One region of the Actinoplanes sp. SE50/110 genome, then DNA from elsewhere that is predicted to be linked to it. Evidence: riboswitches for the same ligand, from Rfam matches in the RefSeq annotation. Region 1 holds a riboswitch; each other region holds the start of a gene.
What was found. A riboswitch is a leader RNA that binds a small molecule or an ion and turns the genes downstream of it on or off. The one in region 1 is predicted to bind cobalamin.

Region 1 (2,192 bases):
GCCTATGCGCGGCATGCCGTCGGCGGCGAGGCGCCGACCGTGATCACGTTCCGGGTGCCCGCCGCGGATCTGCTCGGCCTGACCGCGGCGGGCTTTCCGTACTTGCGCGCCCCCTGGGGGGCCAACGTCGCGGCCGCGGTCCTCGGGGAGCACACCGACTGGGACGAGATCGCCGAGTTGCTCACCGACAGCTACGGCGAGCAGGCCCCGAAGTTCCTGGCCGCCCGGGTCACGCCGGGCGGGGCGCCCCGCCCGGCGGTGTGAGCAGGCGGTCCCCCTGGTTTGGGCCGCGCGCCTGAGGCCGGCGACGGATCCACTGCCCGCGACTTCAGGAGCAGGCGCGCCAGCGGTTCTCGTGGCGGGCGTCGGCCAGCGGGCGGCGGTGGCGCCAGCCGTGGCGTTCCAGGTCGGGGGTCTCCTGCAGGCGGCTGACCGGGCCGAGGCAGAGCCAGGCGACCGGGCGGACGGCGGGCGGGATCCCGAGCAGATCCCGCAGGAACGGCTCGCGGTAGAAGGAGACCCAGCCGACGCCCAGGTTCTCGGCGGTGGCGGCCAGCCACAGGTTCTGGATGGCCAGGCAGACCGAGTAGAGGCCGGCGTCGGCGATCGCGTGGCGGCCCAGGACGGCCGGGCCACCGCGCCGCGGGTCGTAGGTGACGACGACGGACAGGGTGGACTCCAGGATCCCGTCGATCCTGATCCGGGCGAAGCGGGTGGCGGCCGCGCCGTCGAGGGTGGCGGCGAACACCTCACGCTCGTGACACACGTGTTCGTGGAACGCCTCGCGCAGGGCGCGGTCGCGGACGATCAGGAAATCCCACGGCTGGGACAGGCCGACACTGGGGGCGGCGTGTGCGGCGGTCAGGATGCGGTCGAGCACGGGCGGCGGCACCGGGTCACCGGTGAACTCGGCGCGGACGTCGCGGCGGCGGTGGATCACGTCGTACAGCGCCATCGGAAGTTGATCTTGATCGTGCATGTGGGCAGGCTCCCGCTGCTCAGGCCCGGAGGGGGCCGATGGGCGCGAGGCCGGTCTTCGGACTCCCGGATCGACGCCTCACCGCCCGCCTTCCCGGCCGGCCGGCCAGTGGCTGCGCTCACGCGCGTGGGCGGCGGCTCCCCGGTCACCGCGGCGGGCCCGTGCCGGATTCACACCGGCTTCCCAGATTCTCCCCGCCGTCGCCGGTGGGGCACCTCGCAACAAGTTCGTGCCACCCGAGACGCTACCGTCCCACCGACCGCCAGACGCGCTCGGCCCAGTCCCGGTCGGCCGGGTCGTCATACCTGCAGGTGACGGCGATGAGATGACCGGGCTTCGCCACGTAACCGTAGAACTCGTGCTGCTCGCCGGCATCCAGGCAGAACGCGCGACGGACCACCTCACCGTCCCGCTCGGTGAGCTCACCCGCACGCTCGTCCGGCAGCATCCCGCTCATCTCGGCGATGCCGGTGTCCGGGGCGAGCCCGGCCGGCAGGGTGAACGGCTCCACCTGCACCGTCCGGCCCGGCCCGACGAAGCGCAGGACGTCGGCCGCCTGAACCCGCAGGCCCGCGGTGCGCTCGACGGACCAGTCGGCGGTGACCGGCTGCCGGACGGCGACCGGCAGCGGGTACCCGATCCTGCTGAGCACGTCGTCCCGGTCCCACACCTCGGTCAGGACGCCCGGACGGCGTTGACCGCCGACCGGCCACCGCACTTTCCCCGACCCGGCGTCGCCTTCCCGGTCACCGTCGGCGCGGTGCCGCCGGGCCCGGCGCATCCCCCGGTGCAGACCCTGGTGCCGGTCAAGGACAGCGGTGGTCGTGATCGGATCGCGTGTCACCGGCCGCGCCGTCGACTGACGACTTCGCGGCCGGTGCCGGCTTGCCGTGGGTCCGACCGGGCTGTCACCCTCGGGCGGCGACCTTCGGGGCCGGGGTCCTGGCGAAGAGCCACTCGACCGTCACGGTGGCCGACAGCCGCTGGCGGCCGGGTTCGATCGGGACCGGTGAGTCGGCGGGGAACATGGCGGAACTGACCGCCCGGATCTGGTCGCCGGGGGCCGGCAGGTCCGGGGCCGACTCGGTGACCTTGACGACGCGGCCCAGGGGCCGGCCGGCCTGCTTCGCGTACGCCTCCGCCTTCCCCTTCGCGTCGGCGAACGCCCTGCTGCGCGCGGTGGCGAGCAGCGCGCTGTCGTTCTCGATGCTGA
Region 2 (2,192 bases), 640 kb from region 1:
GTCACGCTCGGCAGGAGGGCTCGCGCGGCGGCGATCCGGGCCGCGTACTCCCGCTCGTCGTCGGCGAAACGGGCCGCGAACCCGGCCGGATCCAGCTCGTATGCCAGCCGCCGGCGCACCACCTCGGCCCGCAGCCGCGCATCCCGCGGCGCCGCCACCGTGACCACCAGCCCGAACCGGTCCACCAGCTGCGGCCGCGGCTCGCCCTCCTCCGGGTTCATCGTGCCCACCAGCAGGAACCGCGCCGCGTGCTTGACCGAGACCCCGTCCCGCTCCACGTGCGCGCGGCCCATCGCGGCCGCGTCCAGCAGCAGGTCCACCAGGTGGTCCGGCAGCAGGTTGACCTCGTCCACGTAGAGGACGCCCCGGTGGGCGGCGGCGAGCAGCCCCGGCTCGTACGCCTTCACCCCGTCGGCCAGCGCGCGCTGGATGTCGAGGGTGCCGACCACCCGGTCCTCGGTCGCCCCCACCGGCAGCTCGACCAGCGTCGCCGCCCGGTGCCCGGCCGGCGTGTCCGCGGGATGCGGCCCGTCCGGACAGTCCGGGTCGGGCGCGGCGGGGTCGCAGGCGAACCGGCAGCCGCGCACCACCGTCACCGGCGGCAGCAGCCCGGCCAGCGCCCGGACCACGGTGCTCTTGGCGGTCCCCTTCTCACCGCGGACCAGGACGCCGCCCACCGCCGGCGACACCGAGGTCAGCAGCAGCGCGAGGCGCAGATCGTCCAGGCCGACCACGGCCGAGAACGGGTACGGAGTAGTCACAGGGTGTTCCCTCCCGGCGGGTGTCCACGCCCGCACGTCGGCTGTCACGAGCGGCCGGAGTCTCCTGACTCCCGGATCGCCGTTTCCCGCCCACCTTCCAGCCCGCGGGCCGTGGTGTGCCGCCGCCACCTCGGCCCGGAAGCCGTGGTGTGCCGCGGCCCTGCGCGCCGGCCGCACCGGCCGCAGGGCCGTGGCGTGCTGTCGCGTCAGCGGGTCGCTCCCCGGTCACAGTGGCGGGACCGTCCCGGACTCGCACCGGGTTCCTCCGCAACCGCTCGGACGCCAATCTTTCCCACCCCGGACCTGCCCGTCAAACAGCGACCAGGCAGATCACATGTCCATCAGGGTCGGTGAGGACCGCCTGGCGCTCACCCCACGGCTGATCCGCCGGCGCGTCCACGACCGTCGCCCCGGCCTTCTCCGCGGCCGCGGTGGTCGCGTCCACGTCGTCGACCCGGAAGCTGGCCGCCACCCCGGCGAGTCCGGCTGTCGGCGGCCGCTGGTGGAGCATGAGTTCGGTGGTGGTGCCCGGCACGTCCAGCCGGGCGATCTCGCCGAACTGCGCGGTCACGGTGAGCCCGAGCGCGTCCCGGTACAACCCGAGCGCCCGGTCGAGGTCGGCAACGGAGACGATGATGCGCTGCAATCCCTGTACGGCCATGCGCCGACCCTACTGATCGAGGTTCCGGTGACCGCCCGCGGATGGTGGGGTGCGGCGATCCGCCCTGAAAGCTGACCGGCCGGCTCCGCCACCATCGCCGTGGCCGGGAACAGCGGTCCGTCATCCGCCGCGGCGCACGCCATCAGGATCCCGAATCTGACCGAAACTGTTCGGCGTAGCGGTCCCGCAGGTCGCGCCAGCCGTGGTCCATCGCCGACCGCCCGCGGATCGCGCTGACCGACTCGCCGTCGAGCAGCCGCCGCAGCACCCCGGTGCACAGATCCCAGCCGGCAGCCACCATCGCATCCATGTCACGATCGGTCAGCGTGTGCCGCAGCGTCAGTCGGGTCCCGCCTGCGGCCGCGGCGAGCTCCCAGCGCAGCAGGTCTTCACCCCAGGTGTATTCCAGCAGGTGGGGTGGCTCGACCCGGACGATTTCGGCGGGCAGCGCGGTCCGCTCGTCGCCGTCGACCAGGGTCAGCGTCGCGGGGCCGGGCGCGGTCAGCGGGCGGTCCGCGGTGAACGGCGCCCACCGATCGAGGCGCTCCGGGTCGGTCAGCGCGTCCCAGACCTCGCCGGGCGGCTGGGGCAGATCGCGGATGAGGATCAACGTCCAGCGGTCACCGTCGGCGGCGACCCGGGCTTGCGGCTGTGGTCCGGTCATGGCTCCTCCTCGAGAAGGTGTTCGCCGAGGGCGTCCCGATGCCGGCTCCAGAGCCTGCGGTATGGCGTGAGCCACGCGTCGAGCTGCCGGAACGGGCCGGCCTCCA
Region 3 (2,192 bases), 4.5 Mb from region 1:
AGCCGTTGCCGGTCTGCGCGAGCGTGCGCATCATCCGCCCGTACAGCTCCCGGGCCTTGATCTTCTTGACCGCCTTCTTCTCGGCGATCCGGTACGCCTCGGTGAACGCGTCACCGAACAGGTCGGGCAGTTCGGGGGCGTCCGAGGGGTCGATCAGCGACCAGTCCTCGTCGGCTTCGACCCGGCGCATGAACTCGTCCGGGATCCAGTTCGCCAGGTTCAGGTTGTGGGTGCGCCGCGACTCCTCGCCGGTGTTGTCCCGCAGCTCCAGGAACTCCTCCACGTCCGGGTGCCACGGCTCCAGGTACACGCACGCCGCGCCCTTGCGCCGCCCGCCCTGGTTGACCGCGGCCACCCCGGCGTCCAGCGTCTTCAGGAACGGGACGATGCCGTTCGACTTGCCGTTCGTGCCCCGGATCAACGCGCCCCGGCCGCGCACCCGCGACCAGGCGATGCCGATCCCGCCGGAGAACTTCGACAGCTTCGCGACCTGGTGATACCGCTCGTAGATCGAGTCGAGCTCATCCTTCGGCGAGTCGACCAGGAAGCACGACGACATCTGGGTGTGCCGGGTGCCGGAGTTGAACAGCGTCGGTGAGCTGGGCAGATAGGCCAGCGACGCCATCAGCCGGTAGAACCCGATCGCCTCCTGCGCGGTCTGCGACAGTCCACAGGCCACCCGCATCAGGAAGTACTGCGGGGTCTCGACCGGCACCCGCTTGATCGGGTGCCGCAGCAGGTAGCGGTCGGCGACCGTGCGCAGCCCGAAATACTCGAACCGCAGGTCGTTGGCGACGTCCACGGCCGCGTCCAGCTCCGCCCGGTGCGCCACCACGAACGCGTGCGCGTCGTCACCGATCAGCCCCTGCGCGAAGCCCAGCTCGATCGACTCGCTGAACGTGGTCGCACCCTGCTCCCGGACCTCCTGCTCCACCAGGTCGATCAGCAGGCGCGCGGCCAGCCGCGAATACTGCGGCTCCTCGCCGATCAGCTCCGCGGCGGTCTGGATCGAGAGCTTGTCCAGCTCCTCGGTGGTGGCGCCGTCGTACAGCCCGCTGATCGTCTTGGTGGCGACCCGCAGCGGATCCACCTCGTCCAGCCCGGTGATCCACCGCTCCACCGCGGTCACGATCTTGTTGACGTCGACGGGCTCGAACTCACCGTTCCGCTTCCGCACCCGCATCACGTGCCGCCGCTGCTCCGGCACGCCGGTCTTCTCCGGTGTGAGCGTCATGGCGCCCTCTTCCCCCTAGCGAGTCAACAGGCCGAAACCCGCGCGGGAAGACACCGACATCCCGCCGACGCGCGCACGCGTTCGGCGGACCCCCTCGGCGTCGGCCGTCCCGCGCGGCCTCCGACCGCCGCACACGGTCGTATGCGGCGCGCTGGCAGGTCTTCGGACTCGCGGGCGTGTATCGCTTTCCTACTGGCCGTCGCTTCCCAGGCTCACGCCCAGTGCTGATGTGACGGCGGTCGTTCCCACTCACCGCTGCGGGGCAGTCCCGGTCTCGCACCGGATTCCCTCTTGCCTCGGCAACCCATCTCACAGGCCACCGAACCAGCTGCGTCCGACACTATATATGGGATCGACATGCACGGTGCAACGCCACATGGTGTGTCGCACACCCTTGCGCCCACTCCCCCGAAAGCCCCCAAAAGTAGATCCCGGACGGATTACCGGCATCCTCGTGCAGTACGGCACACCGCCCCTGCCAGCGCGCCCGCGCCAGATCGTCGATCATCGCCACGCGCGCCCGGGTCAACCGCGAAACCCCGGCGCCGGCCGGCGCCACCGCCTCGGTCACCGGCTGCATGGCGCCGATCCGCCCCGCCGCACCCGGCTTCAGCACCCGATCACCGCCTCCGCAGGCGGTATCGCACGAAGCCGATGGCGAACAGCAGCGGCGCGACACCGATGATGGAGATGAGGGTGACGAGAGCGGTCACCCACCGCCTTGGCGGCACCTCGGCACGCGAGTAACCGACGCTGCCCCGGCTGCCCGTGTTCTCCCCGATCGTGAAGGTGTCCCCGGGCTTCTCGTCGGTGAAGAAGCCAGGCTTGCCGATCATCACCCGCTCGCCACCGCCGCCGTTCCACCGAATGGACACGGCACACGCTTTGACATAGCCGAATCCGCTGAGACCGATCGGCCCATCGCGCTCACACTGCTCGACGGTGGCCTCACCGGTAC
Region 4 (2,192 bases), 2.5 Mb from region 1:
GGGCGTGTCCAGGCCGACCGCGTTGCCGATCCGCGAGTGCTTCGTCGGATAGGCCGACAGCATCAGCGCGACCTTGCGCTCGGCCGGCGGGATGTGCCGCAGGCGGGCGTGCGACACCGCGATGCCGGCCACCCGAGACGCCCGCTCGGGGTCCGCGACGTACACCGAGAGCCCGTCCTGATCGATCTCCTTGAACGAGAACGGGACCGTGATGATCCGGCCGTCGAACTCCGGAATCGCCACCTGCGTCGCCGCGTCCAGCGGGCTCAGGCCGTCGTCGCTGGCCTCCCAGGTGGCGCGGGAACTGGTCAGGCAGAGGCCCTGCAGGATCGGCACGTCCAGCTCGGCCAGCACGCCGACGTCCCAGGCCTCGTCGTCACCGCCGGCGCTCGCCGTCGCCGGTCGGGTGCCACCGGCCGCCAGCACCGTCACCACCAGGGCGTCCGCCTTGCGCAGCTCGGCCAGCAGGTCGTCGGGGGCGGTGCGCAGCGAGGCCGTGAAGATCGGCAGCGGGCGGGCGCCCTTCGCCTCGATCGCCCGGCAGAGCGCATCGACGAACGCGGTGTTGCCGGCCATGTGGTGCGCGCGGTAGTAGAGGACCGCGATCGTCGGGCCGTCCGACCCTGATCCCTCTGCTGCTCGCGGCAGGATCCCCCACTGCGGGCTCTCCACCGCCGGGGCGAAGCCGTTGCCGGTCAGCAGCACCGTGTCGGACAGGAAGTCGTGCAGCGACCGCAGATTGTCGGCGCCGCCCTGCGCCAGATAGGTGTGCGCGTCCGCGGCGATGCCGGCCGGGACCGACGACAGCTTCATCAGATCGGCGTCCGGCGCCATCTCGCCGCCCAGCACCACCACCGGCAGATCCCCGCCGAGCAGCTCGTCGAGGCCCTCCTCCCAGGCCCGGCGGCCGCCCAGGATGCGGACCACGACCAGCTCCACCCCGTCCAGCAGGGCCGGCAGATCGGCCACCCCGGTGCGGGCCGGATTGCCCAGCCGCCATGCCGAGCCGCTGGCCCGGGCGCTGAGCAGGTCCGTGTCGGACGTCGACAGCAGCAGAAACACGCGTGCGCTCCCCTCGGGGTCCGCGCCCCGGGTAGTAAGAATCACGGCGACCGGAGTTCCTGGCTCCCGGGCAGCTCACCCGGTGACAGTGGCGGGACCGCGCCGGACTCGCACCGGCTTCCTCCGCGGCAGTGCCGCTCGAATTCACTTGTCGTCGCACACGCTACCGAACGTTGTGACGCCGCTGACGATTCAGGGGGCTGCCGACCCGAGGCTCCGGTCCTGTCGGGGGCCGCCCGTAGTATCCGGGCCGTGAGTCGCCTTCGACAGTCCGACACCGACGCCTGCCCCGGCGCGCTGCGGTTGCACGCCGCCGCCGACGGGCTGCTGGCGCGGGTCCGGCTGCCCGGCGGCATGCTCACCGGCGCCCAGCTGGGCTGCCTGCGCGAGCTGGCCGAGGAGTTCGGCGACCGGCGCCTGGAGCTCACCTCCCGAGCGAACCTGCAGCTCAGAGCACTCCCGCAAGACCGGGTGGAGACGGTGGCGGCCCGCCTGCGCGCCGCCGGGCTGCTGCCATCGGCAACCCACGACGCGGTACGCAACATCGCCGCCCCGCCGATGGCGAGCGACACCGTGCGGGACCTGGTCCGGCGCCTCGACGCGGCGATCTGCGCCGATCCCGGGCTGGCCGCGCTGCCCGGCAAGTTCCTGTTCGCTCTCGGGCCGGTCCCGCTCGCGGCCGACGTCACCGCCGTCCCGCTCGCCGGCTCCCCGGCCGGCGACCGGTTCGCCCTGACGTTCGGGGGGCGCGACACCGGGCTGCGCGTGACCCACGACTCGGTGATCGAGGCTCTGCTGGCGAGCGCGCACGCGTTCCTGGCCGAGCGGGAGGCGCAGCGCGGCGGCGGCGCGGCCGCGTGGCGGTTGCGCGAGCTGACCGACGGCGCGGCCCGGGTCTCCGCGCGTGTCGCCGCGGCGCTCGGTCTCGCCACGGCCGAGGTTCCCGCCGGGCCGGCCCCCGGTGGAGGCGGTCCGGCTGCGACCGACCCGCTGGCCGGCGTGACGACCGGACACGAGCAGGACGCCGCTGGCGCGCTGGTCGGCGTGGTGACCGGAAACGAGCAGGACGCCGCTGGCGCGCTGGTCGGTGTGGTGACCGGAAACGGGCAGTTCGCCGCGGGTGCGCTGGT

Region 2: it holds a riboswitch for cobalamin, as region 1 does, so the genes downstream of both, ACSP50_RS25940 (VWA domain-containing protein) here and bluB (5,6-dimethylbenzimidazole synthase) in region 1, are expected to answer to the same signal.
Region 3: it holds a riboswitch for cobalamin, as region 1 does, so the genes downstream of both, ACSP50_RS02725 (ribonucleoside-diphosphate reductase subunit alpha) here and bluB (5,6-dimethylbenzimidazole synthase) in region 1, are expected to answer to the same signal.
Region 4: it holds a riboswitch for cobalamin, as region 1 does, so the genes downstream of both, cobN (cobaltochelatase subunit CobN) here and bluB (5,6-dimethylbenzimidazole synthase) in region 1, are expected to answer to the same signal.

What each region holds. Positions count from the first base shown of each region.
Region 1 is NZ_LT827010.1:5,146,459-5,148,650, forward strand. Features, by position in the region: gene ACSP50_RS23100 (MmcQ/YjbR family DNA-binding protein) at 1-264, shown strand, start outside; gene bluB (5,6-dimethylbenzimidazole synthase) at 329-955, opposite strand; cobalamin riboswitch at 1,010-1,213, opposite strand; gene ACSP50_RS23110 (hypothetical protein) at 1,224-1,823, opposite strand; gene ACSP50_RS23115 (SIMPL domain-containing protein) at 1,888-2,192, opposite strand, start outside.
Region 2 is NZ_LT827010.1:5,787,187-5,789,378, forward strand. Features, by position in the region: gene ACSP50_RS25940 (VWA domain-containing protein) at 1-809, opposite strand, end outside; cobalamin riboswitch at 819-1,027, opposite strand; gene ACSP50_RS25945 (glyoxalase/bleomycin resistance/extradiol dioxygenase family protein) at 1,072-1,422, opposite strand; gene ACSP50_RS25950 (SRPBCC family protein) at 1,565-2,086, opposite strand; gene ACSP50_RS25955 (helix-turn-helix transcriptional regulator) at 2,083-2,192, opposite strand, start outside.
Region 3 is NZ_LT827010.1:616,926-619,117, reverse strand. Features, by position in the region: gene ACSP50_RS02725 (ribonucleoside-diphosphate reductase subunit alpha) at 1-1,234, opposite strand, end outside; cobalamin riboswitch at 1,370-1,578, opposite strand; gene ACSP50_RS02720 (DUF6346 domain-containing protein) at 1,855-2,192, opposite strand, start outside.
Region 4 is NZ_LT827010.1:7,597,461-7,599,652, forward strand. Features, by position in the region: gene cobN (cobaltochelatase subunit CobN) at 1-1,062, opposite strand, end outside; cobalamin riboswitch at 1,093-1,233, opposite strand; gene ACSP50_RS33955 (precorrin-3B synthase) at 1,315-2,192, shown strand, end outside.